Regions from separate parts of the Kitasatospora sp. NPDC042419 genome, predicted to be linked through region 1. Evidence: riboswitches for the same ligand, from Rfam matches in the RefSeq annotation. Region 1 holds a riboswitch; each other region holds the start of a gene.
The links. A riboswitch is a leader RNA that binds a small molecule or an ion and turns the genes downstream of it on or off. The one in region 1 is predicted to bind cyclic di-AMP.
Positions count from the first base shown of each region.

Region 1 (9,844 bases):
CCTACTCGCTGCAGCAGACCCTGCACGCGATGGGCACCCGGGTCCTCAACAACCGGGCCGAGGTGGACGAGGTCCGCCTCGAACTGCCCAACAAGCACCACTTCCTGGTCGACCTGGAACCCTTCGGCCTGAAGAACGAGAACGAGGTCTACTACGCCGCCGACCGGATGTACGGCCTGATCGAGGGCACCGTGCACCGCGAGGGCGTCACCCCGGTCATCCCGGTCGCCTGACCTCCCCCACCCGCTCCACCCGTTTCCTCCACCCCCACCCACCGGAGACCGTGCCCACCCTCGCGGCGGCCGGCCCGGGGAGCTGGAGAGTCCGGCCGAGGGACCCTTGCTCCGCCGTCCCGCCCCCGGCCACCGCGTGATCGACCGCTCTCCAGCGCCACGGGCGCGCCGGGAGCCACGGGCACAAGAGGGGCTCGACATGGCACCCAGCAACACCGGCAACACCGACGGCGGTTCCACCCCTGCAAGATCTTCCGGTCCGAACGGTACGCCTCACGGCCTCCCCGCCGGTCCGTCCGGGCCGGAGCGAGAACCGGCGGCGCACCCGGGGACACGGCCCGCGGCGCACCCGGGGACACGCCCGGAGGTCCACCCCGTGGACCAGCTGCTCCCCCCGGTGAAGCTCGTCACCACCGGACTGCAGCACGTCGCCGCGATGTACGCGGGAGTCGTTGCTCCCCCGCTCATCGTCGGCGCCGGCGTGGGCCTCTCCCCCGCCGAGCTCGCCCTGCTCATATCGGCCAGCCTGTTCACCGCCGGGCTGGCCACGCTGCTCCAGACCCTCGGCTTCTGGCGGATCGGCGCGCGGCTGCCGTTCGTGAACGGCGTCTCGTTCGCCGGCGTCGCCCCCATGATCGCCATCGCCAAGGAGCACGGGCCGGAGGACGCCCTCCCGGTGATCTTCGGCGCGGTGATCGTCGCGGGGGTCCTGTGCCTCCTCGCGGCGCCGTACTTCTGCAAGCTGATCAGGTTCTTCCCACCGGTCGTCCAGGGCACCGTGATCACCCTCATCGGGGTGTCCCTGCTCCCGGTGGCCGTCAACTGGGCGCGCGGCGGTTCGCCGGACGCGCCCGGCTACGGCTCCGTACGGGCCATCGGCCTCGCCGCGACCACCCTCGTCGCGGTGGTGCTCTGCAACCGGCTGCTGCGCGGCTTCTGGCAGCAGCTCTCCCTGCTCGTCGGACTGGCGATCGGCACCCTGCTCGCCTTCCCGCTGGGCCTGGCGGACTTCGACGCGGTCCAGGACGCGAAGGTCTTCGCCCTGCCCTCCCCGTTCCACTTCGGCGCGCCCGTGTTCGACGCGGCCGCGATCGCCTCGCTCTGCATCGTCATGGTGGTCTCGATGACCGAGTCCACCGCCGACATGCTCGCGCTCGGCCGGATCGTCGACCGCGAGGCCGACGAGAAGGTGCTGGCCGCCGGCCTGCGGGCCGACGGACTGGCCACCGCGCTCAGCCCGGTCTTCAACGGCTTCGCCGCCAGCGCCTTCGCCCAGAACATCGGGCTCGTGGCGCTGACCCGGATCCGCAGCCGCTACGTGGTCGCGGCCGGCGGCGGCATCCTGATCCTGCTCGGGCTCTTCCCGGTGCTCGGCTCGGTCGTGTCCCTGGTGCCGCAGCCCGTCCTGGGCGGCGCCGGGATCGTGCTCTTCGGCACGGTGGCGGCCAGCGGCATCCGCACCCTCGCGGAGGCCGGCATGGAGTCCGGTGCCAACACCGTCCTGGTGTCCGTCTCGCTCGGCGTCGGCATCGTCCCGATCGCCGCGCCGACCTTCTACGACGCGTTCCCGGAGGCCGCCCGCACCCTGCTGCACTCCGGGATCTCGGCCGGCTGCGTCGCGGCCGTCCTGCTCAACCTGCTCTTCCACCACCTCGGCGCCGCCCGCCGGTCCGCCGCCGACGCACCGCCCGACGCGACGGCGCCGACGGCGACACCGTCCTGACCCACCGGGCGGGCATGCGCCCCGTGCCCGCCCGGCCTTCCCCCTTGGAGTCACACCATGGCAGTCCAGCCCCCGCCCGCCGACCAGCGGATCGTCATCGAGAACGCCGCGATCGCCACCGTCGACGCCCACGACACCGAGTACACCCGCGGCCACGTGGTCGTCCTCGGCAACCGGATCGAGTCGGTCGGCGAAGGCCCCGCCCCGCAGTGGCTGGACGACGTGGTGCGCCGGATCAACGCCGAGGGCCACCTCGTCACCCCCGGCCTGGTCAACACCCACCACCACTTCTACCAGTGGATCACCCGCGGCCTCGCCCAGGACGACATCCTCTTCGACTGGCTCGTCGCCCTCTACCCCACCTGGGCCCGGATCGACGACCGGCTCGTCCACGCCGCCGCCCAGGGCTCCGCCGCCGCACTGCTCAAGTCCGGCTGCAGCACCGCCGCCGACCACCACTACGTCTTCCCGAAGGACGGCGGCGACATCCTCGGCGCCGAGATCGAGGCCGTCCGCGAACTGGGCCTGCGGTTCACCGCCCTGCGCGGCTCGATGGACCGCGGCAAGAAGGACGGCGGCCTGCCCCCGGACCACGCCGTCGAGGAGCTCGACGCCATCCTGACCGCCTCCGAGGAGGCCGTGGACCGGTACCACGACGCCTCCTCCGACTCCATGCTGCAGATCGCCCTCGCGCCCTGCTCGCCGTTCTCGGTCTCCACCGAACTGCTGCGCGAGTCCGCCGTCCTGGCCCGCCGCAAGGGCGTCCGCCTGCACACCCACGGCTCCGAGACGGCCGAGGAGGAGGCGTTCTGCAAGCAGCTGTTCGGGATGGGCCCGACCGACTACTTCGAGTCGGTCGGCTGGCTCGGCGAGGACGTCTGGATGGCGCACAGCGTCCACATGAACGACTCCGACATCGCCAAGTTCGCCGAGACCGGCACCGGCGTCGCCCACTGCCCCTCCTCGAACGCCCGGCTCGGCGCCGGCATCGCCCGCGTCCCCGACATGCTGAGGGCCGGCGTACCGGTCGGCCTCGGCGTCGACGGCACGGCCTCCAACGAGTCCGGCGAGCTGGGCACCGAGCTGCGCAACGCGCTGCTGATCAACCGCCTGCACGGCTCCCCGAAGGCGCTCACCGCCCGCCAGGCGCTGCGCCTGGGCACCATGGGCGGCGCCCGGGTGCTCGGCCGGCAGAACGAGATCGGCTCGGTCGAGGCCGGCAAGCTCGCCGACCTCGCGCTCTGGAAGCTCGACGGCGTCATGCACTCCTCGATCGCCGACCCGGTCGCCGCCCTGACCCTCGGCGCCCTGCCGCCGCTGGCGGTGCTCTTCGTCAACGGCAACGCGGTGGTCGAGAAGGGGCAGTTGACGACGGTGAACGAGGACCGCATCGCGCAGGCCTGTGCCCGCGCCGCCCGGGAGCTCGCCGCCCGCCCCGTCTGACCCGCCCCCTCCTCCTGCTCGTCCTCCTCGTCTTCCTCGTCTTCCTCCGCATGAGCTCGTCCCCTTCGAACTCCGGGCCGCCCAGGGACGGTGCGTCACCCGGACTCCGCCGGACACCCCCTCGGGGGTCCCGGCGGACCGCCGCCCCGGACCCACGGCGAGGGTCCGGGGCGGCGGCGTCCCCGCGTGCGGCGCACCGTACGGGACGGCGGAAAAGGAGCCGCCCTCTGCTCCAACACGGCAGAGGGCGGCGGGGGTTGCGGCGGATAGGTTGGGGGTCAGCCCAGCAGGGGAAGCGCGGGGAGGGTCAGGAAGTCCGCGAACTCCTCGGCCAGGGCGACCTGTTCGAAGAGCTGCGCGGCCTCGCGCCAGCGTCCGGCGGCGTAGGCCTCGTCGCCCAGTTCGGACCGGAGCCCGGCCAGCTCCTCGGCCACCAGACGACGCACGAGGTCGGCGGTGGCCTTCTCCCCGGTGTCGGCGAGGACGACGTCGTTGTGGATCCACTGCCAGATCTGCGAGCGGGAGATCTCCGCGGTCGCGGCGTCCTCCATCATGTCGAAGATGGCGACCGCGCCCAGGCCGCGGAGCCAGGCCTCGATGTAGCGGATGCCGACCTGAACCGCGTTGTGCAGCCCGGCACGGGTGCAGCTGCCGCCGGCGCCCGCGATGTCGAGCAGATCCGCGGCGGTGACCGGCTCGACCGGGCCGGGGTTCTCCTTCTGGTGCGGGCGCTCGCCGAGGACGGCGTCGAAGCAGGCGCGGGCGACCGGGACGAGGTCCGGGTGGGCGACCCAGGAGCCGTCGAATCCGTGGCCCGCCTCGCGCTCCTTGTCGGCCGTGACCTTCACCAGGGCGGCCGCGTTGACCTCCGGGTCCCTGCGGCTGGGGATGAACGCGGCCATGCCGCCGATCGCATGGGCACCGCGCCGGTGGCAGGTCCGGACGAGCAGCCGGGTGTAGGCGGCCATGAACGGCGAGGCCATGGTCACGCTGTTGCGGTCCGGCAGGATGTAGTGCTCGCCCGCGTCGCGGAAGTTCTTGACGATGGAGAACAGGTAGTCCCAGCGGCCCGCGTTGAGCCCGGCGGCGTGCTCGCGCAGCTCGTAGAGGATCTCGTCCATCTCGAACGCGGCGGTGATGGTCTCGATCAGCACGGTGGCGCGGACGGTGCCGTGCGGAATGCCGAGTTCGGCCTGCGCGTGGGTGAAGACGTCGTTCCAGAGCCGCGCCTCCAGGTGGCTCTCGGTCTTCGGGAGGTAGAAGTACGGGCCGGAGTTCGGGTCCTCGGCGCCGCGGGCGAGCAGCCGGCCGGCGTTGTGGAAGAAGTAGAGGCCGAAGTCGAGGAAGGCGCCGGCCACCGGTTCGCCGTCGACCAGCAGGTGGTTCTCGTCCAGGTGCCAGCCGCGCGGGCGGACCACGACGGTGGCCAGTTCGGCGGCGGGCCTGAGCGCGTAGGCCTTGCCTGCGGCGGAGGTGAAGTCGATCCTGCCCTCGAAGGCGTCGATCAGGTTGATCTGGCCGCTGACGACGTTCTCCCAGGTCGGGGAGGTGGCGTCCTCGAAGTCGGCGAGCCAGACCCGGGCACCGGAGTTGAGTGCGTTGATCACCATCTTGCGGTCGGTGGGGCCGGTGATCTCGACCCGCCGGTCCTGGAGCGCCCGGGGCGCCTCGGCGACCCGCCAGTCGCCGGCGCGGACGGCGGCCGTCTCCGGGAGGAAGTCCAGGGTGCCGGTGCGGGCGATCTCGGCACGGCGGGCGCGGCGGCGGGCGAGCAGCTCGCGGCGGCGCCCCTCGAACGCGCGGTGCAGGCCGACGACGAAGGCGACCGCCTCCGGAGTGAGCACCTCCTCGGCCCGGTGGACGCGCGGACCGGCGACAGTGACGACCGGAGCGGCGGAGGGGGCGCCGGGTCCCTGATCTGTAGCCATGAGCAGGACACTCCTAAGACAGTTGATCCTTGAGGCGGTCGGTCGACAGTTGATCCGAACCCCAGCAAACGGAGGGCTTGATTCTGTAAGGTGGAGACTAGTTTCCGCGATACAGAATTTCAACGGTTTGTTGAGGAGATCGCTGGGACTGTACTCCTCCCCCGACAGCGAAGGGAACGCCGGTGGCCCCGACCTCCGACAGCGCGTCCGACACCGCGTCCGACAGAGCACCCGACCGGGCACCGACCCCGGAGCGCACCGGCGGCGGCGTGCAGTCCGTCGAGCGCGCCTTCCAGCTGCTGGAGGCGCTGGCCGACGCGGGCGGGGTGGCCACGCTCAGCGAACTCTCCTCCTCCTCCGGCCTGCCCATGCCGACCATCCACCGCCTGGTTCGTACCCTCGTGCAGCAGGGCTATGTCCGCCAGGACACGGCGCGCCGCTACACCCTCGGCCCGCGGCTGATCCGGCTCGGCGAGACCGCCGGGCGACTGCTCGGCAGCTGGGCCCGCCCCTACCTGGCCGAGCTGATGGAGGCCACCGGCGAGACCGCCAACCTGGCCGTGCTGGAGGGCGGCGAGGTGGTGTACGTCGGGCAGGTGCAGTCACGGCGCTCGATGCGGATGTTCACCGAGGTCGGCCGCCGGGTGCAGCCGCACTGCACCGGGGTCGGCAAGGCGCTGCTGGCGCAGCTTCCCGAGGAGGAGGCGCGCGCCGTACTGGGCCCCAACCCGCTGCCCGCCCACACCCCGCACACCGTGACCGACCCGCAGGAGCTGCTCCGCCAGCTCGCCGAGGCGCGCGAGCGCGGCTACGTGGTGGACGACCAGGAGCAGGAGATCGGGGTGCGCTGCATCGCGCTCGCGGTGCCCGGCGCGCCCACGCCGACGGCGCTGTCGGTCTCCGGCCCGGAGGCCCGGGTCCGGGCGCTGGAGGAACAGGCCGGCGCGGCCTCGCTGGTGCCGGTGATGCACGGGATCGCGGCCCGGCTCGGGCAGGTCCTGGCCCCCTGAGCAGTGCCGTCGGCGGCGACGGCCGGAGGCACCGGCGGAGGGACCGCGGAGGCGCCGCCCGGGGCACTGTCGGAGGCGCGGTCGGAGGTTTCCCGCGCAGGAAGTCGGTAACGCCGACTTTCCGTACTCGCGTTCGCCCGCTCGGGCGACCCGAAGGCGGGTTGGCCCGGCAGGGGCGGACGGGTCGGTCACTCTGGGTCGGGACGTGCCCGCGACGGCGCGGGCGCACGAACGCAGAGGCAGGGTGAGCGGCGATGTCGCGCAGAGGGTCCGTACGGAGTTTCCTCGGAAGGTCGCTGACGGCGGGGACCGCGCTGGTGGCGCTGGCCGCCGGACCGGCGTGGGCGTGTCCGGACACCGACCCGGCGGCGGACACCGACCCGGGCAAGGAGAACGCGGCGGCTGCGCCCGCGGTGCCCGCGCCCTCCGACTCGGACCTGGAGGTGGTCCGGCTGGACCCGGATGCCGTGGCGCCGGGCGGCACCACCACGGTGCACGCCTTCATCGGCAACGGAGGCCCGGAGCGGACGGCCTCCACGTTCACCGTGGTGGTCACCCTCCCGGAGGGGGTGACGGCCGAGGGCCCGTTCTTCCCGGAGAACTGCTACGAGTTCCAGAACGGCCACCGGGTGCGCTGCACCTTCCCGGCCGGGCTCGACGTGTTCCACAGCGCGACCGCCCTGATCCCCGTCCGGCTCGCCACCACCGTGCCCCTCGGGGACCTGGAGGGCGGCTACGTCGCGGTGCGCAGCGACGACGACCGGAACGAGGCCAACAACCGGCAGCCGTTCACGACCCGGGTCGTGGAGACCACCGGCTCCTGACGGGGCCGGCGGTCTCCACGTATTCCGGGTTCCGTCCGGACGCCTTTGCAAAGTGTCACTTTGCAAAGTGTCGTCCGCCGGGTGCGTCCTAGCGGTAGACCCGGACGTAGTCCGCGGCGAAGGTGATCGGCGCGGTGCCCTGGGGCGCGGGGTGGTACTGCCCCGCGCTCAGGGACAGGTTGAGGATCAGGTACGCGGACCAGTTGGTGCCGACGCCCTTGCCGTCCGAGAAGACCTTGACCCCGTTGACGTACCAGTCGACGGAGGTGGCCCCGTAGTGGGTGCCGATGGTGACCCAGCCGTCCTTCGAGATCGCCTTGGCGTCCGTGTAGTACAGGTGGCCCGGCTTGACGTGGTTGGTCAGCTCCAGCAGGTTCGGGTTGTCGGGGTGGTACTCGAAGGTGTCGATCTCCCCGTTGCCGTTCTTCCAGGTCCAGAGCGCCGGCCAGGCGCCGGTGCCGGCGGGGAGCTTGACCCGGGTCTCGGCGTAGTCGCCGGTCTTCACCTGGAAGCCCTCGCTGGAGTACTCGGTGGTGAGCAGCCCGGTGTCCCAGGACTGCTTGCCGTTCTCCAGCTTGTTGGCGCCCGGCTTGGCGGTGAAGGTGGCGGCGCCGCCCGAGACGCTGACGTTGTTCTTGTTGAGCCAGTCGAGCTTGTTGTCGTCCGGGTTGTGGTTGCCGTAGTGGTAGGCGCTGCTCCGGTCGCCGGTCCAGCGGGAGCCGTAGGCGATCGGGCCGCTGAACTCGTCGGACCAGGTCAGCTTCTTGCCCGCGACGGGGGCACCGGTGGCGGGCGTCGTCGGGTTCGTGGTGGGGCTCGTCGTCGGGCTCGTGGTGGGGGACGTCGTCGGCGCCGGGGTGGGGGTCGGGGTGGCGGTGGTGGAGACCACCAGCTGGCGGGAGGGCAGGTTGTGCCAGGCGCCGCCGAGGTCCTGCCAGAAGCCGAACTGGGTGTAGGTGCCGGCCGCCAGGGTGCGCGCGCCGGTGGTGATCGACAGGCCGCTCGGGCAGATCTGCGCGTTGCTCGCGCTGCCGGGGAAGTCGAGGTTGCGGCCGGCCGCGTCGCGGATGCCGACCCCGACGGTCTTGGCGGTGAAGCAGGCCGAGGAGTGGACGCTGAGTGACGCGGCCGAGGCCTTGCCGGCGACCATGGCGGCCGGGGTGAGGCTGTCCTGGGTGACGGTGGGCGCGGCCGCGGCGGGCGCGGTGGCGGCCTGGGCACCGGTAATGGCCGGGACACCGAGCAGACCGGCGCCGGTGACGGCGAGCGCTCCGGTGGCGGCTATGGCTGCGGTGCGGCCCCGGTGGGAGGGGCGGGCGTGGCGGGGCGCGCGGCGCCGGGCAGGCTGCTGGGAGGCAGTGGGCATGGTTGGGTCCTCTGCGACGCCTGCGAGGTGAGCTGTCGGGTTCGGGCTGAGGTTGCCCGGCCGCCTGTGGAGCGGCTTCACCCCTAGCCGCGGTCCGGGGCGCGGGGGCGCACGGACCGGGGCACTGACCTTGGGTCCCCCGCTCCCGTCCGCTGTGGTGCTCGGGTGCCGACCGGCGGGTGGACAGGACTCGGCGTCCCGACGGCGGGAGTCCGCGACAGCGGACGCCCCTGCAGGCTAGGCAGGCCGTCGGGGACCGGACAACTCCGTACGGGCGGTTGTCGCGCAGCTCACAGACCGGGCGGCGCGGATGATCAACGTGCCTGCGGAGTTGATCAGTTGGGCGAGCGGCCCGGCTCGCGCCCGTCGGCGGAGCGTTCCGGCCCCGGCGCGCCCCTCCGTGCCCGGGTGCGGGGCGGCCGGGCGGAGCGGGCGGGCGCGCCGGGCGGAGCGGGCGGGCGCGCAGGCGCCGGGAAGGCCACGGGCGTCGGGAAGGCCGCGGGCGTCGGGCGGGGCGGGCGCCCGCGAAGGCGCCCGGGCCGCCCGGGCCCCTCAGGGCAGCTGGTCGAGCCAGGCGGCCACCTGTCCCATCGCCTCGGGTGCCCAGGCCAGCTCCAGGTGGTTGAGGCCGGACAGCAGCCGGGTGCCGCCGACGGTGCCGATCCCGGTGGTGTCCAGCGCGCTCGCGGTGAAGACGATCCCGTCGCTCGGCCCCCGGTTCTCGTTGAGCACGCCCGGGATGTCCGCCGAGCCGCCGGCCAGCAGGAAGGTCCGGACCGCCGCCGGGATCCCGGCCCGCTGGAGCGGCGCGATCAGCGAGCCCGCGTCGATCGCGGCCTGGATGCCCTGGCCCGAGGTGTAGAAGCCCTGGCCTCCGTAGTAGGTGGTCCACCAGTCCTGCGCGCTGCCGTCCACCCCGTACCGGCCGTCCCAGCGCGCGAGCAGCTGGCGCTGCCCCGGGTAGCAGTCGTACCCGCCGCTCGGCAGCACCCCGAGGCAGGGCTGGGCGGTGTACGTCCCGTAGCAGGTCATGAACAGGTGCGGGGACGGCGCGTTGGCCGTGCCGCCGCAGGCCGGCCAGGTGGCGAGGGAGAAGGCCCAGCCGTGCGCGTAGACGTAGTCGAGGCCGCCGTGCGGCCCGCCGAGCGTGACCAGGCGGCGGACGTCACCCGCGTACGCCCGTCCCCAGGCCGGGCGCACCGACGAGACGTACGCGCGGGCCGCGGCCTCGCCCTTGCTCCACGCGACGACGTCCACCTGCGGCACGCCGAGCCGGGCCCGGACGAGCGCGATCGCGTCGCCGACGGCCTGCGCCTG
Region 1 covers NZ_JBWKAW010000004.1:301,406-311,249, reverse strand. Annotated here, with positions in the region: gene pucL (factor-independent urate hydroxylase) at 1-233, shown strand, start outside; gene AC067J_RS11210 (nucleobase:cation symporter-2 family protein) at 433-1,956, shown strand; gene AC067J_RS11205 (8-oxoguanine deaminase) at 2,014-3,399, shown strand; gene aceB (malate synthase A) at 3,678-5,327, opposite strand; gene AC067J_RS11195 (IclR family transcriptional regulator) at 5,510-6,337, shown strand; gene AC067J_RS11190 (hypothetical protein) at 6,592-7,161, shown strand; gene AC067J_RS11185 (glycoside hydrolase family 16 protein) at 7,250-8,527, opposite strand; cyclic di-AMP (ydaO/yuaA leader) riboswitch at 8,530-8,697, opposite strand; gene AC067J_RS11180 (esterase/lipase family protein) at 9,080-9,844, opposite strand, start outside.

Region 2 (9,844 bases), 210 kb from region 1:
GCCGAGGGCATCTGGCTCACCCTCACCGACGCCAACAGCCTCAACGCCGCCCGGAAGATCGGCGTCAGGGAGATCCCGGCCAGCTACCACTTCGTCGGCTTCGACAACTACGCCGACATCCTCTGGGGCCCCGGCTCGTACGACCGCTTCTGGTCGCACTTCGTCTGGACCATCGCCTGGACGGTGCTCTGCGTCTGCCTGCACTACACCATCGGCCTCGGCCTCGCCCTGCTGCTCAACCAGAAGCTGCGCGGCCGCGCGGTCTACCGGATGCTGCTCATCCTGCCCTGGGCCGTGCCGACCTTCGTCACCGTCTTCTCCTGGCGCCTGATGCTCGCCGACGGCGGCGCCGTCAACGGCCTGCTCTCCGCCCTGCACCTGCCCGAGCCCGGCTGGCTGGACGACCCGACGGCGCAGAAGGCCGCCGCCGTCCTGGTCAACACCTGGGTCGGCGTGCCCTTCATGATGATCTCGCTGCTCGGCGGCCTCCAGTCGATCCCGGCCGAGCTGTACGAGGCCGCCGAGATGGACGGCGCCACCGCCTGGCAGCGGTTCCGCCACGTCACCCTGCCGGGGCTGCGCACCGTCTCCTCCACCGTGGTGCTGCTCGGCGTGATCTGGACGTTCAACCAGTTCGCCGTCATCTTCCTGCTGTTCGGCGGCAACGGCGCGCCCGACGCCCAGCTGCTGGTCACCTGGGCCTACCGCCTCGGCTTCGGCCAGCAGCCCCGGGACTACGCGCAGTCCGCCGCGTACGGCGTGATCCTGCTGTCGATCCTCATCGTCTTCACCTCCTTCTACCGGCGCTGGCTCGCCCGCAACGAGCAGGCCAACGGCTGACGCCGACCGGTACCCAAGCGACCCACGAAGGCAGGTAACCCCGATGAGCACCACCACCGAACGACCCACCGCCCTCGCCGCTCCGGCGGCGGCCGCCAGGCCGGCCAAGTCCCGTCGCCGCGGCGAGGCCAGCCCGCTCGGCAAGTCGCTGGCGCACGGCGCGCTGATCCTGGCCAGCCTGATCGCGCTCTTCCCGGTGGCCTGGATCCTCTACGTCTCGCTCGGCCCGGACAAGACGGACTACCTCCACCCCGGCGAGATCTTCGACAAGATGACCCTGTCGAACTACCGCACGGTGCTGTTCGACACCGACTTCTTCACCTGGTTCGGCAACGCGTTCCTGGTCTCCGGCGTGACCACGGTGTTCGGCGTGCTGATCGCCGCCACCACCGGCTACGCCGTCTCCCGGATGCGCTTCCCCGGCCACAAGCCGCTGATGTGGTCGCTGCTGGTCACGCAGATGTTCCCGATCGCGGTGCTGATCGTGCCGATGTACACGATCCTCTCCGAACTCGGCCTGCTGGACAGCTACCTCGGACTGATCCTGGTCTACTCGACGACGACCGTGCCGTACTGCGCCTGGCTGCTGAAGGGTTACTTCGACACCATCCCGGTGGAGATCGACGAGGCCGGCCGGGTCGACGGGCTCACCCCGATCGGCACCTTCTGGCGGCTGGTGCTGCCGCTCGCCCGCCCGGGCCTGGCGGTGGCCGCGTTCTACTCCTTCCTGACCGCCTGGGCCGAGGTCGCCTTCGCCTCCACCTTCATGCTCAGCTCCGACAAGTACACGCTGGCCGTCGGCCTGCAGACCTTCGTCAGCGAGCACGACGCCCAGTGGAACCTGATGGCCGCCACCGCCGTGCTGATCGCGATCCCGTCGTCGGTCCTCTTCTACCTGGTGCAGCGCCACCTGGTGACCGGCCTGACCGCCGGCGCCTCCAAGTCCTGAGCACGCCCGGTCCGCGGCTCCTGACCGCGGTCCGCCGCGCCCGACCGCTTCCGCTCCCCCGATCTCCGCTCCTCTGATTCCCGAGGGATACCGTCCATGACCCAGAACCTGGCCGACACCTCCCGGCCCGCCGCCGACGCCACCGCTCACGAGGCCGGTGCCGGCGCGGACAGAGGCTGGTGGCGGGACGCGGTCATCTACCAGGTGTACCCGCGCAGCTTCGCCGACTCCAACGGTGACGGCATGGGCGACCTGCCCGGCATCCGCAGCCGCCTGCCCTACCTGCGCGACCTCGGTGTGGACGCCGTCTGGCTCTCGCCGTTCTACGCCTCCCCGCAGGCCGACGCCGGCTACGACGTCGCCGACTACCGCGCGGTGGACCCGATGTTCGGCACCCTGCTGGACGCCGACGCGCTGATCCGCGACGCGCACCGGCTGGGCCTGCGGATCATCGTCGACCTCGTCCCCAACCACTCCTCCGACCAGCACGAGTGGTTCAAGCGCGCGCTGCGCGAGGGCCCGGCTTCGCCGCTGCGCGACCGCTACCACTTCCGCCCCGGCAAGGGCGAGAACGGCGAACTGCCGCCCAACGACTGGGAGTCCATCTTCGGCGGCCCGGCCTGGACCCGCACCGAGGACCCGGACGGCACCCCCGGCGACTGGTACCTCCACCTGTTCGCACCGGAGCAGCCCGACTTCAACTGGGAGAACCCGGCCGTCGCCGACGAGTTCCGCTCCATCCTCCGGTTCTGGCTGGACATGGGCGTCGACGGCTTCCGCATCGACGTCGCCCACGGTCTCGTCAAGGCCCCCGGCCTGCCCGACATCGGCGGCTCCGACCAGCTCAAGCTGCTCGGCAACGACGTCATGCCGTTCTTCGACCAGGACGGCGTGCACGAGATCTACCGCAGCTGGCGGAAGATCCTCGACGAGTACCCGGGGCAGCGGATCGGCGTCGCCGAGGCGTGGACCCCGACCGTCCAGCGGACCGCCAACTACGTCCGTCCCGACGAGCTGCACCAGGCCTTCAACTTCCAGTACCTGGGCACCTCCTGGGACGCCGCCGAGCTGCGCTCGGTGATCGACCTCTCGCTCGACTCGATGCGCCCGGTCGACGCCCCCACCACCTGGGTGCTCTCCAACCACGACGTCACCCGGCACGCCACCCGGTTCGCCAACCCGCCCGGCCTCGGCACCCAGATCCGCACCGCCGGCGACCGCGCCCTCGGCCTGCGCCGGGCCCGCGCCGCCACCCTGCTGATGCTCGCGCTCCCCGGCTCCGCCTACCTCTACCAGGGCGAGGAGCTCGGCCTGCCGGACGTCACCGACCTGCCCGACGAGGTCCGCCAGGACCCGTCGTTCTTCCGCAAGGCCGGCCAGGACGGCTACCGCGACGGCTGCCGCGTCCCGATCCCGTGGTCCGGCGCCGAGGCCCCGTACGGCTTCGGACCGGCCGCCGGCGGTCCCAGCTGGCTGCCGCAGCCCGCCGAGTGGGCCGGGCTCAGCGTCGAGGCGCAGACCGGCGACCCGACCTCCACCCTGGAGCTGTACCGCTCCGCGCTGGCCGTCCGCCGGGCGCGGGCCGAGCTCGGCGCCGGCACCGGGGTCGAGTGGCTGGAGAGCCCCGAGGGCACCCTGGCGTTCCGCCGCGGCGACTTCGTCTGCACGGTGAACGCCACCGCCGAGCCGGTCCGGATACCGGTGCCCGGCCGGCTGCTGCTGGGCTCCGCCGGCGCGGACCCGCTGCTCGACGGCGACGAGACGGTGCTCGCACCGGACAGCACCGACTGGTGGGCGGTCTGACGTGGTTGCAATAGGCTCTGGGACCGTGACTACGGCGCGACTCTCAGACATCGCGGCGCAGGCGGGGGTCAGCGAGGCCACCGTCTCCCGCGTGCTCAACGGCAAGGCGAACGTCTCGGCCGCCACCCGGCAGACCGTGCTGGCGGCGCTCGACGTGCTCGGCTACGAGCGGCCGACCCGGCTGCGCCAGCGCAGTGCGGGGCTGATCGGGCTGATCACCCCGGAGCTGAGCAACCCGATCTTCCCCGCGCTGGCCCAGGTGATCGAGCAGGTGCTGAGCCGGCACGGCTACACGCCGGTGCTCTGCACCCAGACGCCGGGCGGCTCCACCGAGGACGAACTGGTGGAGATGCTGGTCGACCGGGGAGTCGCGGGCATCGTCTTCGTCTCCGGCCTGCACGCCGACTCCACCGCCGACCACGACCGGTACGCCCGGCTGGCCGGCCGCGGGGTGCCGTTCGTGCTGATCAACGGCTACAGCGAGAAGATCGACGCGCCGTTCATCTCGCCGGACGACCGGGCCGCGATGTGGATGGCCGTCCAGCACCTGGCCGAACTCGGCCACGAGCGGATCGGTCTGGCCGTCGGGCAACGCCGGTACGTGCCGGTGCTGCGGAAGATCGAGGGGTTCACCGCGGCCATGCGGGAGGTGCTCGGGCACTCCCGGGAGGAGGCCGAGGGGCTCGTCCACCACACGCTGTTCAGCGTGGAGGGCGGGCACGCGGCGGCCGGCGCGCTGCTCGACAAGGGCTGCACGGCGATCGTCTGCGGCAGCGACATGATGGCGCTCGGCGCGATCCGCGCCGTCCGGCAGCGGGGCCTGACGGTGCCGCAGGACGTCTCGGTGGTCGGCTTCGACGACTCGCCGCTCATAGCGTTCACCGAGCCGCCGCTGACCACCATCCGCCAGCCGGTGGAGGCGATGGCCACCGCCGCGGTGGACGCCCTGCTGGAGGAGGTCGGCGGGAACGCCGCCCAGCGCGGGGAGTTCATGTTCCAGCCCGAGCTGGTGATGCGCGGCTCCACCGGGGCCGGCGCGCGCTGACGGTGCGCAAGGACGGACGGCCGGGGTCCGGGAGCCACGCGCTCCCGGACCCCGGCCGTCCGTCGTGCCCGCTCAGCCCTCCTGGGCGATCGGGCGGTCCGGGGTGACCCGGCGGCCGTCGGCGGCGTCGCCGGTCCGGGTCTCGGTGCGCCGGCCCCGCTCCAGGTAGTCGCGGAGGATCAGTTCGACGGCGTCCTGCGGGTTCTTGGTGCCGGACAGCATCATCGCGTCGATCGCGAGGTTGGCGTCGAGCGTGACGGTGACCTGGGCCATGGGACTCCTCCTCGGGTGCAGAGCAGCAGCATGCCCGGTGCGGCCGGATTTGACCACGACCTCCCGGCGGCGGGGCGGCCGCCCGCGGCCCGCCGGGGCGTGCTCCCGCGCGGCCGCGTCCGGCGCGGGGCGCGCCGGAGCCCCCGGGGAGGAGTCCGATCGCTCCTCCCCGGGGGCTCCGGGCGTTCGTGGGTCGGACCCGTCAGAGGGTCGGACCCGCTCCTGGGTCAGACCCGGCCGGCGAAGTCCGGGGCCCAGTTGGCGATGGTCTGGGTCCGCACGCCCGAGCTGGGGTTGGCGGCCTCGACGTACTTGCCGTCGCCGATGTAGAGCGCGACGTGGTAGACGCCGGAGTCCTGGCCGTTGTTGGACCAGAACAGCAGGTCGCCCGCCTTGAGGGCGTCCAGCGAGACGTGGGTGGACGCGGCGGCCTGGTCGGCGGCGACGCGCGGGACGGAGATGCCCGCGGCACGCAGCGCGGCCTGGGTGAGGCCGGAGCAGTCCCAGCCGCCGTTGCCGGTGCCGCCGTAGACGTAGGCCTGGCCGACCTTCGACTGGGCGAAGGAGACGGCGGCGGCCATGCTGCCGGTGGCGGTCTGGGCCGGGGCCGGGGTCTCGGCCCCGGCGGCCGGCTTGGCGGCCGGCTTGGCGGCGGGGGCCGGGGTCTGCGCGGCGGCCTGGCCGGCGCCCTGCTGCGCGTCCTTGGCGCGGTTGAACCAGTCGAAGCCCTTGCCGGACTCGTCCGAGGCCGAGGCCGAGGCCGAGGCCTGGCTCTGGCCCTGGCCCTTGGCGCGGTCGCCGAAGGTCAGGTGCTGGCCCGGGTAGATGCTGTGCGGGCCGTCGGTCAGGGTGGCGCGGTTGAGCTCGTAGAGCCGCTCCCAGCCGCCCTGGACGTCGTTCTTGTCGGCGATGGAGGAGAGCCAGTCACCGGCGACCACGGTGTAGTCGTCGGCCTGGTTCCAGCCGCCCTGCTGGCCGGCCTGCTGGCGCCACTGCCGGCCGTCCTGGCCGCGGTCGCCCTGCCGGACGCCGTCGGTGGAGGCGGGGGCCTCGGCGGGGGCCTGGGCCTGCTGCTGGGGGGCCTTGGGCGCGGCGGGCTGCGCGGCCTTCGGCTGGGCGGCGGGCTTGGCGGCCGGCGCCGGGGTCTGGGCAGCCGGGGCCGGGGCGGCCGGGGTCTGGGCGGCCGGCTTGGCGGCGGCCGAGGTGTCGACGGCGGCCGGGGTGCCGCCCTTGGTCAGACCGGCCTTGACCGAGCAGACCGGCCAGGCGCCGGGGCCCTGCACGGCGAGCACCTTCTCGGCGGTCGCGATCTGCTGGTCCTTGGTGGCGAGGTCGGCGCGCGGGGCGAACGAGGTGCCGCCGAACGCGGACCAGGTGGAGCTGGTGAACTGGAGGCCGCCGTAGAAGCCGTTGCCGGTGTTGATGCTCCAGTTGCCGCCGCTCTCGCACTGGGCGACCTTGTCCCAGGTGGCGACGGTGGCGGCGGAGGCGGTGCCGGAGGTGAGGCAGGGGACGGTGAGGCCGATGCCCGCGACGCCGAGGGCGGCGATGGCGCGACGGGTACGGCCGGACAGGCGGGTGCCGTTGGTGGGCAGCATGAAGACGCGGTCCTCTCCCACGCCTGCGAGGTGAGCTGTCGGATTCGGGCTGGAGTTGCCCGGCCGCGCTGTGGGCGCGGCTTCACCCCTAGCCCCGGTCGGTCCGGAGACCGGCCTGGGCGAACTACCTGTGGTTCCCCCGCTCCTGCCGTGGTGCTTCGTGCTTCCAGCGCACCCGACGGCAGGACTCGGCGTTGCGGATGAACTGGGTCCGTGTGGCCACGAACGGGGAGCACGTTAAGCAGAGCCGCGTTCAAACCGCAAACATGTGTGACACGCATCACTGTTTTCGAAATCCGTGGTGGGCGGCTGTCCTTCATGATCAGAAATGACCGATTTCGCACAACGCCCGTCACGGTCAACGCAACTGCCTATGCTTCAGAACGTCGGCAGTGCGCCGGCGACGACGCAGCCGTCTGGGGGGAGGGCTACGCACCGATGGCCATGGACGAGGACCCGGACGCCGCCCGGCCGGCCGCCAGGCCGCGCGGAGCGCACCGCAGGGCAAAGCACCGCAGAGCGGACATCCCACCTGAACCGCCTCGAACTCCCGTAAGCCGCCGCACTTTGCTGCGCTGGCTCGCCGTCGGAACCGCCTTCGCGGCGGTCAGCGGCGAGGAGGTCCTCCGGCGCTCGCTGAGCGGCCCGACCGAGCCGGTCGCCGCCGTCGCCGGAACGCCCGCGGCGGGCGCCGACCCGATGGGGGCGGCCGGCGGCCACGGCGCCGCACCGCCCGGGACCGCCCCGGACGGCGGCGCACCCGAACAGCCCGCCCCCGCGCCCACCGTCGACCAGAGCGGCCGCCGCTGGTCCGACCCGGCCGGCTGGGGCGGAGCCGTACCCGGCCCGAAGAGCACCGTCCGGATCACCGACCGGGTGCTGCTCGACACCGACGCCGCCGTCGGCACGCTGCTCGTGGAGCCGACCGGCGCCCTCACCTTCGCCGCCGACCGCACCCTCACCCTCGCCGCCACCGGCAACGTCGAGGTCCGCGGCACCCTCGCCCTCGCCCCCGACGGCACCCACACCCACACCCTGCGCTTCCCCGCCGTCGACGAGCGGCGCTTCCAGGGTGACGGCATGAAGGTCGTCGACACCGACGTCGGCCTCTGGGTCACCGGCGCCGGCCACCTGCGGCTGGACGGCGCCGCCAAGACCGCCTGGATCCGCGCCGACCGCGAGCTGAAGGCCGGCGACACCACCCTCGACCTGGCCGCCCCGCCCGCCGGCTGGCTCCCCGGCGACGAACTGGCCGTCACCCCGACCGGCCCGCCCGACCAGGAGGGCTTCGCCGCCGCCTACGACCTCGTCACCGTCCGGTCCGTCAGCGGAACCACCGTCACCCTGGAGGCGCCGCTCAAGCACGCCCACCCCCGGGTCGCGGCCGGAGGGGGCGTCACCGTCGGCGCCGAGGTGCTCAACCTGACCCGCACCGTCCGGGTCGAGGGCACCGCCGAGGGCCGCACCCACGTCCACCTCACCAGCTCCCGGCGCGCCGACGTGCGGCACGCCGCGCTGCGCTGGGTCGGTCCGCGCGCCGACACCAAGGAGACCTGGAAGGGCCGGGACGGCACCGCCCCGATCACCGCGGCCGTCCTCGGCCGCTACGGGCTCCACTTCCACCGGCTCGGCGACGCCACCCGCGGCACCGTGGTCGAGGGCGTGGTCGTCCGCGACGCCGGCAGCCACGCGTACGTCCCGCACGCCAGCCACGGCATCACCTTCCGCAGCTGCATCAGCCACGAGACCTGGGAGGACGCCTACTGGTGGGACGGGCCGCTGGACACCCGCACCCCGCAGCGCCCCTCCGACGACATCGTGTACGAGTCCTGCGTAGCCTCCCGCACGCTGCTCGAACCCAACCCCCGCGCCTACCGGCTGACCGGCTTCAACCTCGGCGCGGGCACCGGCGGCAAGGCGGTGGACTGCGTGGCCGTCGGCGTCCAGGGCGCCACCGGGGCCTCCGGGTTCGAGTGGCCGGAGAACAGCGAGGGCGTCTGGACCTTCGAGCGCTGCCTGGCCCACAACAACCTGCAGGACGGCATCTTCGTCTGGCTCAACGCCCGTCAGCACCACGTGGTCACCCAGTTCGCCGCGTACCACAACGGCGGCTGGGGCATCGAGCACGGCGCCTACCTCAACGACTTCGACTACACCGCGAGCGTGCTGTACGGCAACGCGGGCGGGGGAGTGGCGCTGCACTCGCTCGGCCGGGACAAGGGCACCGTCTTCGACGGGCTGCTGGTCGACGCCGCCGGACAGAGCGACTTCGCCGTCTCCACCGCCCGGCACGAACTCGCCGGACAGTCCGTCACCTTCGGCCGCAGCCGGTTCACCGGCTACCGCCGGGCCGGGATCGCCTTCCGCGCCACCCCGGACGGCCAGCCGGACGACGTGCTGGTGCTGGACTGCGAGTTCGGCGGCAACGAGCTCTGGCTGGACCCGGAGGGGGTGCGGCCGAAGAACATCCTGCTGCGCCGGGCCGGGCAGACCGAGGTGCTCAAGGTCCGGAAGCCGGACGAGGAGGGCACCGCCCAGCCGCAGTGGAACGCCGCGGCCGCGCCTGTGGCCACCTTCGCGGGACAGTCCCGGCCGGTGCTGCTGCCCGCGCTGAAGCTGAAGGACGTCGCCGCGCCCACCAGCCGGGTCGGCCGCTGAGGCGCTGCCGCCGCCCGCCGCCTCCGCCGTGGCGGCCGGGCCCGCCGCCCGCCGCCGCGGCAGTCCGGTCCGGCTCGGCGGGGCAGCCGAAGGGGCCCGGAACGGATGCGTTCCGGGCCCCTTCGTACGGGCCTTCGTACGGGCTCGCGCCCGGGCTCGCGCTACTGGGCGGCGTGCCGTCCGCCGGACGGCTCCCCGGCGGCGTCCTCGGCCGCGGCCTCGGCGGCATGCGCCTCGAAGTCGGCGGCCGGCAGCGTGGCCAGGTAGGTGGAGGCGATCAGCTGGCCCACGGTCGGGTACGCGCCCAGCGGGGCGGCCGACGGGCAGCCGGTCTCCTCGGCGGCCGTGGCGAGCAGCTCGGAGTCCGCCTCCGGGCCGATCACCAGCGGGGCCAGCGCCGGGTTCTGCGAGCCCATCTCGCGGAGGTGGGCGACGGCCGCGGCCACCGAGCCGGGCAGGTCGAGCGCGGCGGGGACGACCGGCACGGCCAGTCGGGCCGCCAGCAGCATGCCGGTGATCCCGGCGGCGTCGGCGGCGGCCTGTCCGCCGACGGTGGTGAGCACCACGCCGTCGGCGGCGGTCGCGATGGCGAACAGCCGGGCCCGGTCGGCGCGGGCCAGACCGGCCTCGGAGAGGCGGACGTGGACGGCCTCGGCCAGCAGCGGGTGCGGGCCCAGC
Region 2 covers NZ_JBWKAW010000004.1:511,827-521,670, forward strand. Annotated here, with positions in the region: gene AC067J_RS12060 (carbohydrate ABC transporter permease) at 1-840, shown strand, start outside; gene AC067J_RS12065 (sugar ABC transporter permease) at 884-1,789, shown strand; gene AC067J_RS12070 (glycoside hydrolase family 13 protein) at 1,886-3,592, shown strand; gene AC067J_RS12075 (LacI family DNA-binding transcriptional regulator) at 3,618-4,637, shown strand; gene AC067J_RS12080 (hypothetical protein) at 4,710-4,910, opposite strand; gene AC067J_RS12085 (transglycosylase family protein) at 5,138-6,529, opposite strand; cyclic di-AMP (ydaO/yuaA leader) riboswitch at 6,516-6,712, opposite strand; gene AC067J_RS12090 (hypothetical protein) at 7,076-9,166, shown strand; gene AC067J_RS12095 (hypothetical protein) at 9,328-9,844, opposite strand, start outside.
Region 2: linked by a shared signal. The riboswitch ahead of AC067J_RS12085 (transglycosylase family protein) and the one ahead of AC067J_RS11185 (glycoside hydrolase family 16 protein) in region 1 are both predicted to bind cyclic di-AMP.

Region 3 (9,844 bases), on a different contig from region 1:
GGCAGCCCCGCCCGCGGCACCGGCCACCCCGCCGGACACGGCACCGCCCGCAACCGGGCCACCCGCCGCGGGACCGCCCGCCACCACCCGTCCACCACCGCGCAGGCCCGAGCGCCGCTCCAGCGCACCGGAGAGCACGGTCACCCCGAGGGCCCCGGCGGCCATCAGCCCGCCCACCCAGTTCGGCGCCTGGTAGCCGAGCCCGGCCGAGATGACCAGCCCGCCGAGCCAGGCGGCCAGCGCGTTGCCCAGGTTGAACGCGGCGATGTTGGCGGCCGAGGCGAGCGTCGGCGCGCCCGCGGCCTGGTCCATCACCCGCTTCTGCAGCGGAGCGACGGTCGCGAAGCCGAACACCCCGATCAGCGGGATGGTGACGATCGCGCCGACCTTGCTCTGCGCGGCGAAGGTGAACGCGAACAGCAGCACCGTGAGCACCGCGAGGATCACGTACAGGCTGCGCATCAGCGCGCGGTCGGCGAACCAGCCGCCGAACAGGTTGCCGACGAAGAGGCCGACGCCGAAGAGGAAGAGCAGCCAGGTGACGCTGGACGCGGAGAAGCCGGCGAGCTCGGTCATCATCGGCGTGATGTAGGTGAACATCGCGAAGATGCCACCCCAGCCGAGCACCGTCATGGTCAGCGCGAGCCAGATCTGCGGGGCGCGGAAGACGGCCAGCTCGGCGCCGAGCCGGGCACCCTCCGGCCGGGGCTGGACGGGGACGAGCGCGGCGATGCCGGCGAAGCCGATCGCCCCGAGCCCGGCGACCACGTAGAAGGTGGAACGCCAGCCGAAGTGCTGGCCGAGCAGGGTGCCCATCGGCACGCCGAGCACGTTGGCGGCGGTGAGCCCGGTGAACATGAGGGCGATCGCGCCGGCCCGCTTGTTGGGGGCGACCAGGTCGGCGGCGACGACCGAGCCGATGCCGAAGAACGCGCCGTGCGCGAAGGCCGCGAGGATCCGCCCGGCCATCAGCAGCCCGAAGGCGGGGGCCAGCGCGGAGACCAGGTTCCCGGCGATGAACAGGCCGGTCAGCATCAGCAGCATGCCCTTGCGGGGGACGCGGGTGCCGAGGACGGTGAGCAGCGGCCCGCCGACGACGACGCCGAGCGCGTAGCCGGAGATGAGCAGGCCGGCGGTGGGGATGGACACCGAGAAGTCGCCGGCGACCTCGGGCAGCAGGCCCATGATCACGAACTCGGTGGTGCCGATGCCGAAGGCGCTGATCGCCAGCGCCAGGAGCGCGAGGGGCATGAGGGGGATCGCTTTCCGGAGCGTTGCAGGGGATCGGTCAGCCGCGCACCAGACCATTGCATGCGCAACTACCAGCGTCGACAATACGACCGCACGCCTGATACTTGCAAGCGCGGCATATCTGCCCGCACAGCCCACACTCCCCGTTCGCCCGTCCGCAACGGTCCACGCCGCCTTGCCTGCCCCGGCGCAAGTCATTAGGTTAGGCTCACCTAACTAGCCGGAGGTCGCCATGAGCCCCACCCCCCTCGACGCCGAGGTCCCCGAGCCCACCGCCGCCGAACGGGTCGGCAGCCTGCTCTGCGCAGCCTCCTCCGTCGTCGTCCGCGCCTGCGGCGAGCACCACGAACTCACCACCCCCGTGTCCGTGCACGGCTCCCGGCTCCGGCTGCGCGCGCCGCTCGACGCCCCGCTCACCCTGGCCACCGCCCGCGAGCAGGACGGGCTCCCCGTCGTCCTCGACCTCACCGACATCGCCCCGGTCGCCGTCCGGGACCGGGTCCGCGGCCGCCTCACGCTGGCGGGGCGCCTCCACCTCGCCCACCTCGCCGACGACGGCCTCAGCGTCCACCTCCGCCTGGACGTCGCCCACGCCGTCCTCTCCACCCCGTACGGCACCAGCGCGCTCACCGGCGCCGACCTCGCGCTCGCCACGCCCGACCCGCTCGCGCGCTACGAGGCCGGCATGCTGACCCACCTCGCCGACGACCACCCGGACGCGCTCGCCGTACTCACCCGCCTCCTCGAACCGGAGCTGCTCGCCGAGCGCCCCGACGTCCGGCCGCTCGCCCTCGACCGGTACGGCCTGGTGCTCCGCCTCGACCACCCGCACGGCCACCGCGACGTCCGCCTGGTCTTCCCCGAACCGGCCCGCGACGCGGACGACTTCGGCCACCGGGTGCACCAACTGCTGACCGCCGCCCAGCAGGCGGTACCCGCCCACCGGCGCTGAACCGCACCCCCGGACCGATCCACCAGCCCCGCGCCCCCGGACCCGCACGCGGCAGCACCCGAACCCGGGGCGGCCGACAGCAGGCCTGACGCACCGGCACTTCACCCGACCCAGCGGAGCAGCGGCCCCGGCGCTCCGCCGGTCGCCCACGCGCCGACGACGAAACGGCGGGGAGACTCCGAAAGCGCCCACCGGGTCGACCGCGCCCCAGAGCCGCGTCCCCGAGGCCGCACCCCGAAATCGTCCGCCCCGAATCGACGGCCTCGAATCGACCGCCCCGATTCGTCCGCCCCGAATCGACGGCCCTTCACCGCTGAACCGCTCATCGGCGCTGACGCACCGTCCGTTCGAAAGCCCACCGGGCCCGGCCCCGACCCCGGACTCGGACCCGACCCCGGCACGGAATATGACCGGACGAAAGACCTGACCCTCGAACACACCAGGGGGGGCGAAAACCAAAAAAAGCCGGCCCGGTTCGCGAAAGGAGGTTTCGCGAACCGGGCCGGCCGGACGGGCGTGTCCCGCGCCCGTGGATCCACTGGTGGTGCGGCGATCACCCGGTCGAGCGGTCACCCGACATGACCATCCCGGGAGGTCGTTCACCCCGCACCCAGCGGTGGTTCTGGCACCCGAGCGGACCGACCGGATCGGTCAGGCCGTTCGGATCGACCGGATCGGTCAGATCGAGACGCCGTGCGCCCGCAGGTAGGCGATCGGGTCGATGTCCGAGCCGTACTCCGAGCCGGTGCGGATCTCGAAGTGCAGGTGCGGGCCGGTCACGTTGCCGGTCGCACCGGAGAGGCCGATCTGCTGGCCGGCGGTGACGGTCTGACCGACCTTCACCGCGATCGAGGACAGGTGCGCGTACTGGGCGTACTTGCCGTCGGCGAGCTTGATCTCGACCTCGTTGCCGTAGGCGCCGCCGTTGCCGGCCTTCACCACGGTGCCGGCCGCGATGGCGCGCAGCGGGGTGCCGGTGGCAGCGGAGAAGTCGACGCCGGTGTGGTGGCCGGAGGACCACATCGAGCCGGCGACGCCGTACGCGGTGCCGAGCTTGGTGACGGCCAGCGGGGCGACGTAGCCGGAGGAGGCGGCGACGGGGGCCGGGGCCGGAGCGGCGGGCTTCGCGGCCTGGACGGCCTGGACCGGCGCCGGCTTGGCGGCGGGCGCGGCCGGCTTGGCGGCCGGGGCGGCGGGCTTCGCGGCGGGCGCGGCCGGCTTGGCGGCCGGCTTCACCGAGTCCTGCGAGGCCTGCGGCTTGGCGGCGGGCGCGGCGGGCTTCGCGGCCTCGACGGCCTTGCCACCGAGCGCGAGCTGCTGGCCCGGGTAGATCAGGTTCGGGTTGGCGCCGACGACCGAGCGGTTGTGCTCGTAGAGGGCCTCCCAGCCGCCCTGGACGTTCTTGGCGGTGGCGATCTTCGACAGGGTGTCCCCGCCGACGACCTTGTAGCTCTCCTCGGCCGGGGCGGCCGGGGCGGTCTCGGCGGCCGGAGCGGCGGCCGGGGCCGGAGCGGCGTCGACGCTGGTGGCGCCGGTCCAGGTGCTGGTCTGGTGCGGCTTGGCGGCCGGAGCCTCGTGGGCCTGGGCGCTGACGGTGGTGACCAGCGGAAGGGCGAAGGCGGCGCCGGTGACGGCGGTGGCGATGCCGATGCGGACGGCGCGGGGCAGGGCGATACGACGAGCCTGTGCGGGCATGGGGGATGTCCTCTCCGACGCCTGCGAGGTGAGCTGTCGGGTTCGGGCTGGAGTTGCCCGGCCGCATCAAGGCGGCTTCACCCCAAGCCGGACCGCGAATTCCGGTCCGGCGACTTACCTTTGGGTCCCCCGCTCCTGCCGTACAGAGTTCGTTGCGTACCACCGGGCAGCGGCAGGACTAGGCGTTCCACCCGGTGGCCACCCGGGCTGACGCCGGGCGGTCGCTGAACTAAAACTCATCCGTCCGGGTGAAGCAATGTCGATCTCTTGAACCCACAACAAAACTCCGGAGCTCCGTCACGCTCCGAATGATCAGCTGCACAGTACGCACACAATCGATTCACCGCGTGCCACTGATCCGCGACCCTCCGCCGATTTCCGGACCGGTCCGCACACGATCACTCACGGAAAGCCATTCGCCGACACGCCCCCGGTGACCCTTGTCACGTCGGCTCCCGGGGCGGACGATCGGGCCGTGGCCACCTCCGAGGCCGGCACCCTGCGGTTGGGCACCGCGCAGGGCCGCTGGGTACTTCTGGCAACGGTGCTCGGTTCCAGCCTGGCGATGCTCGACGGGACCGTCGTGAACGTCGCGCTGCCCCGGATCGGCACCGATCTCGGCGCCCCGCTCTCCGCCCTGCAATGGACGCTGAACGCCTATCTGCTCACCCTGGCGGGGCTGATCCTGCTCGGCGGCGCACTCGGCGACCGGTACGGCCGGCGCCGGATCTTCCTGCTCGGCGTGGTCTGGTTCGCCGCCGCCTCGGCGGCCTGCGCCGCCGCGCCCACCATCGAGGTGCTGGTCGCCGCCCGCGCGGTGCAGGGCATCGGCGGCGCGCTGCTCACCCCGGGATCGCTGGCGATGCTCCAGGCGGTCTTCCACCCCGAGGACCGCTCGACCGCGGTCGGCCTCTGGTCCGGTCTCGGCGGGGTGTCGGCGGCGGTCGGCCCGTTCCTCGGCGGCTGGCTGGTGGACGGGCCCGGCTGGCGGTGGATCTTCCTGCTGAACGTCCCGCTGGCCGTGCTGGTCGTCGCGGTGGCCGCCCGGCACGTGCCGGAGAGCCGGGACGAGGCCTCGTCCGGGCGGTTCGACGTGCTCGGCGCGGTGCTGGCCGCGCTGGCCCTGGGGACGTTCACCTACGCACTGACCGCCGCCGGGGAGGGCCTCTCTCCCGGGGTCTGGCTCACCGGTGCGGCCGGACTCCTGCTGGGGGCTTCCTTCATCCTGGTCGAGCGCCGCACGCCGGAGCCGATGCTGCCGCTGGGCCTCTTCTCCTCCCGCCTGTTCACCGCGGTGAACCTGGTCACCCTCGCCGTCTACGCGGCGTTCAGCGGGGTCTTCTTCCTGCTCGTCGTGCAGCTGCAGATCGTCTCCGGCTTCTCCCCGCTGGTCTCCGGGGTGGCCCTGGTGCCGATCACGGTGCTGATGCTGGCGCTCTCCGCGCGGGCCGGCCGGCTGGGCAAGCGGATCGGCCCCCGGCTGCCGCTCACCGTCGGGCCGCTGCTCTGCGCGGCCGGGGTGCTGCTGATGCTGCGGATCGGCCCCGACGCCTCCTACTGGACGGACGTGCTGCCGGCCGTCACCGTGATGGGCTGCGGCATGGTGCTGCTGGTCGCGCCGCTGACCGCGACGGTGCTCGCGGCGGTGGAGGTCCGGCACGCGGGCATCGCCAGCGGCGTCAACAACGCCGCCGCCCGGGCGGCCGGTCTGCTCGCGGTCGCCGCGCTGCCCGCGCTGGCCGGGCTGAGCGGCGACGCCTACCAGGTGCCGGCCTCGGTGGACGCGGCGTTCCACACCGCGATGCTGATCTGCGCCGGGCTGCTGGTGACCGGCGGGCTGACCGCCCTGGCCACCGTCCGCGGCAACGTGCTGGCCCCGGAGGACCACCCGGTGGCCGAGCCGGACTGCCGCTACTCCTGTGCCACCACCGCCCCGCAGCTGGATCCGGGCCACGTCCCGCCGGAGGCGCCCGGACACGGCGAGGGCCCCGCCACCGGTACGGCGACGGGGCCCTCGAAGGCCTGACGGAACGTCAGAGGATGTCACCCGGGGCGTACTTGGCGGCCTCGGGGTGGGCGGCCGCGACCGCCTCGATCTGCCGGACGACCTCGGCGACCTGGGCACCGGCGGCGCCGGTGAAGGAGAGCCGGTCGGCCAGCAGCGCGTCCAGCGCGGCCCGGTCCAGCGGGATCCGCCCGTCGTTCGCGAGGCGGTCCAGCAGCTCGTTCTCCCGGGCGCCGGCACGCATGGCGAGCGCGGAGGCGACGGCGTGCTCCTTGATGACCTCGTGCCCGGTCTCCCGGCCCACGCCCGCGCGGACCGCGCCCATCAGCACCTTGGTGGTGGCCAGGAACGGCAGGTAGCGGTCCAGCTCGGCCTCGATCACGGCGGGGAAGGCGCCGAACTCGTCGAGGACGGTCAGGAAGGTCTCCAGCAGGCCGTCGAAGGCGAAGAAGGCGTCCGGCAGCGCGACCCGGCGGACCACGGAGCAGGAGACGTCGCCCTCGTTCCACTGGTCGCCGCCCAGCTCGGCGGTCATCGACGCGTAGCCGCGCAGGATGACGGCCAGGCCGTTGACGCGCTCGCAGGAGCGGGTGTTCATCTTGTGCGGCATCGCGGAGGAGCCGACCTGGCCCTCCTTGAACCCCTCGGTGACCAGCTCGTGGCCGGCCATCAGGCGGATCGTCTTGGCCAGGCTGGACGGCGCGGCGGACAGCTGGACGAGGGCGGTCAGCACCTCGAAGTCCAGCGAGCGCGGGTAGACCTGGCCGACGCTGGTGAGCACGTTGTCGAAACCGAGGTGCGCGGCGACCCGGCGCTCCAGCTCGGAGAGCTTGTCGGTGTCGCCGCCGAGCAGGTCGAGCATGTCCTGGGCGGTGCCGACCGGACCCTTGATCCCGCGCAGCGGGTAGCGGGCGATCAGCTCCTCCAGGCGGCGGAAGGCGACCAGCAGCTCGTCGGCGACGGTCGCGAAGCGCTTGCCCAGGGTGGTGGCCTGTGCGGCCACGTTGTGCGAGCGGCCGGCCATGACCAGCTCGGCGTGCTCGGCGGAGAGACGGCCGAGCCGGACCAGGACGGCCACCGTGCGGTCGCGCACGTGCTCCAGCGACTGCCGGATCTGCAGCTGCTCGACGTTCTCGGTCAGGTCCCGGGAGGTCATTCCCTTGTGGATCTGCTCGTGGCCGGCGAGGTCGCTGAACTCCTCGATCCGGGCCTTGACGTCGTGCCGGGTGATCCGCTCGCGGGCGGCGATCGAACCGAGGTCGACCTGGTCGATCACTCGCTCGTAGTCGGCGACGGCCGTGGCCGGCACCTCGACGCCGAGGTCCTGCTGGGCCTTCAGGACGGCAAGCCAGAGGTGGCGCTCAAGCACCACCTTGTGCTCGGGGGACCAGAGCTGGGCCAGGGTCGCCGAGGCGTACCGGGAGGCCAGGACATTGGGGATCTGGGGCTTCGCGCTCACGCTTCGCAAGCCTAACAGCCGAGGTCAGCCGGAACGGCGCCGGATCGGGTAGGCTGGGGCAATTGAGCAACCGTCAAGAACGACAAAACAAACTTCCCACCGCAAGGATACCACAGCGATGAGCGGATCTCCAGCGGTTCCCACCACCCCGTCCCCGGCGGCTCTCCCCTCCCCGTCCCCCGAGCGCACCGCCCACCCCCCGCAGGCCCACCCCCCGCAGGCCCACCACACCGAGGCCGCCGCCCTGAGCGCCGAACAGGCCCGCCTCACCGCCCTCTACGCCCACCTGGACGCAGCCCGCGACCGCGCCCGCCGCGCCCTGGCCGCAGCGGGCACCGGGGCCGGCCCGGGCGGCACCCACCAGGCCCGGCTGGAGCGCGAGCTCCGCACCGCCGAAGCCGCCCGCCACGCCGCCCGGCTCGACGCCGTCGAACGCGGCCTCTGCTTCGGCCGCCTCGACCACCGCGACGGCACCGCCCGCTACGTCGGCCGGATCGGCCTCACCGACGACGACTACGAGCCGCTGCTCCTCGACTGGCGCGCCCCCGCCGCCCGCCCGTTCTACACCGCCTCCCCGGCCCGGCCCGGCGACGTGGTCCGCCGCCGCCACCTGCACACCGACGGCCGCACCCTGACCGGGCTGGACGACGAGGCGCTCGACCTGGCCGCCCTCCGCGAGGACGACCGGCGCGCCCTCGTCGGTGAGGCCGCGCTGCTCGCGGCGCTCGACCGCGAGCGCACGGGCCGGATGGGCACGGTGGTCGCCACCATCCAGACCGAGCAGGACCGGGTGATCCGCGCGCCGCTGCCCGGCGCCCTGGTCGTCCAGGGCGGGCCCGGCACCGGCAAGACCGTCACCGCGCTGCACCGCGCCGCCTACCTGCTGTACACGCACCGCACGGTGCTGGAGCGCCGCGGCATCCTGGTGATCGGACCGAACCCGGCCTTCCTGCGCTACATCGACCAGGTGCTGCCCGCACTCGGCGAGACCGAGGTGGTGCTCCGCACCGTCGGCGAGCTGTTCCCCGGCGTCCGGGCCACCACCGAGGACGCCCCCGACACCGCCGTGGCCAAGGGCGGCCCGTGGATGGCGGAGGTGGTCGAACGCGCCGTCGCCGCACACCAGTTGCTACCGGAAGGGGATCTCGCCCCGGCCGAGCACCTGCGGCTGCCCCGCCGGGTCTGCGCCCGGGCCCGGGAGGCCGCCCGGGGGCTGCGCCTGCCGCACAACCGCGCCCGGGCGTTCTTCCTGCGCACCCTGCTCGACGCCCTCGCCGTCGAGCAGGCGCTCACGCTCGGCCGCCCGTACGACGAGGAGGAGGCCCGCCACGCGCCGCGCGAGCTCTGGGCGCAGCCCGGGGTGCGCACGCAACTCGACGCCCTCTGGCCGGTCCTGACCCCGCACCGGCTGATCGACCGGCTGCTCTCCGACGCCGCCCTGCTGGCCCGCGCCGCCCCCGGCCTCTCGGCCGCCGAGCGGCGGGCACTGCTCCGCCCACCGGGTTCGGAGTGGACCACCGGGGACGTCCCGCTGCTCGACGAGGCCGCCGAACTCCTCGGCGAGGACCCCGCGGTGACCCGCGCCCGGACCCGCGCCGCCGAGCGGGCTCGTGCCGAGGACCTGCACTACGCCCAGGGCGTGCTCACCGTCACCGGCCAGCTGGACGACGTCACCCTGGACGCCGACCTGCTCGCCGAGCGGTTCCGCGACGCCGGCCCGTACCGCACCACCGCCGAACGCGCCGCCGCCGACCGCACCTGGGCGTACGGGCACGTGGTGGTCGACGAGGCGCAGGAACTGTCCGCGATGGCCTGGCGGGCCGTCATGCGCCGGGTGCCGACCCGTTCGCTGACCATGGTCGGCGACCTCGCCCAGACCGGTTCGCCGGCCGGTGCCCGCTCCTGGGCCGGGATGCTGGACCGCGAACTGCCCGGCCGCTGGCGCGAGGAGCGGCTCACGGTCAACTACCGCACCCCGGCGGCGGTCATGGCCCTGGCCGCCGCCGTCCTGCGGGCGCACGACCCGGCCCGGCAGCCGCCCGAGTCCGTCCGGGCCACCGCCGACCGCCCGCGCGCGGTTCCCGTGCCGGACGGCGACTACGCCGCCGCCCTCGCCCGCCTGCCCGCGACGTCCGGCAGCCTCGGGGTGATCGCGCCGGACGCCCTGGCCGCCGGCCTCGGCGCCCTGACCGTGCGGGCCTGCAAGGGCCTGGAGTTCGACACGGTGGTGCTGGTCGACCCGGCCGGGCTGCTCTCCCAGGGCGCGTCGGACCTGTACGTCGCGCTCACCCGGGCCGCCCGGCTGCTGACCCTGCTCCACCACGGCCCGCTGCCGGCCCCGCTCGCGGCGGAGCTGTCCGCGCGAACGGCAGGCCCGGCAACCCCCACAGGCCCTGCAGGCCCCGCAGGCCCCGCAGGCCCCGCAGGCCCCGCAGGCCCCGCAGCAGCGGAGGCCCCTACGGAGCCGTCCGGCCGCTGAGCA
Region 3 covers NZ_JBWKAW010000008.1:209,080-218,923, forward strand. Annotated here, with positions in the region: gene AC067J_RS18440 (MFS transporter) at 1-1,251, opposite strand, end outside; gene AC067J_RS18445 (DUF2470 domain-containing protein) at 1,484-2,203, shown strand; gene AC067J_RS18450 (M23 family metallopeptidase) at 2,882-3,898, opposite strand; cyclic di-AMP (ydaO/yuaA leader) riboswitch at 3,904-4,063, opposite strand; gene AC067J_RS18455 (MFS transporter) at 4,374-5,924, shown strand; gene purB (adenylosuccinate lyase) at 5,932-7,362, opposite strand; gene AC067J_RS18465 (HelD family protein) at 7,481-9,841, shown strand; gene AC067J_RS18470 (MarR family winged helix-turn-helix transcriptional regulator) at 9,819-9,844, opposite strand, start outside.
Region 3: linked by a shared signal. The riboswitch ahead of AC067J_RS18450 (M23 family metallopeptidase) and the one ahead of AC067J_RS11185 (glycoside hydrolase family 16 protein) in region 1 are both predicted to bind cyclic di-AMP.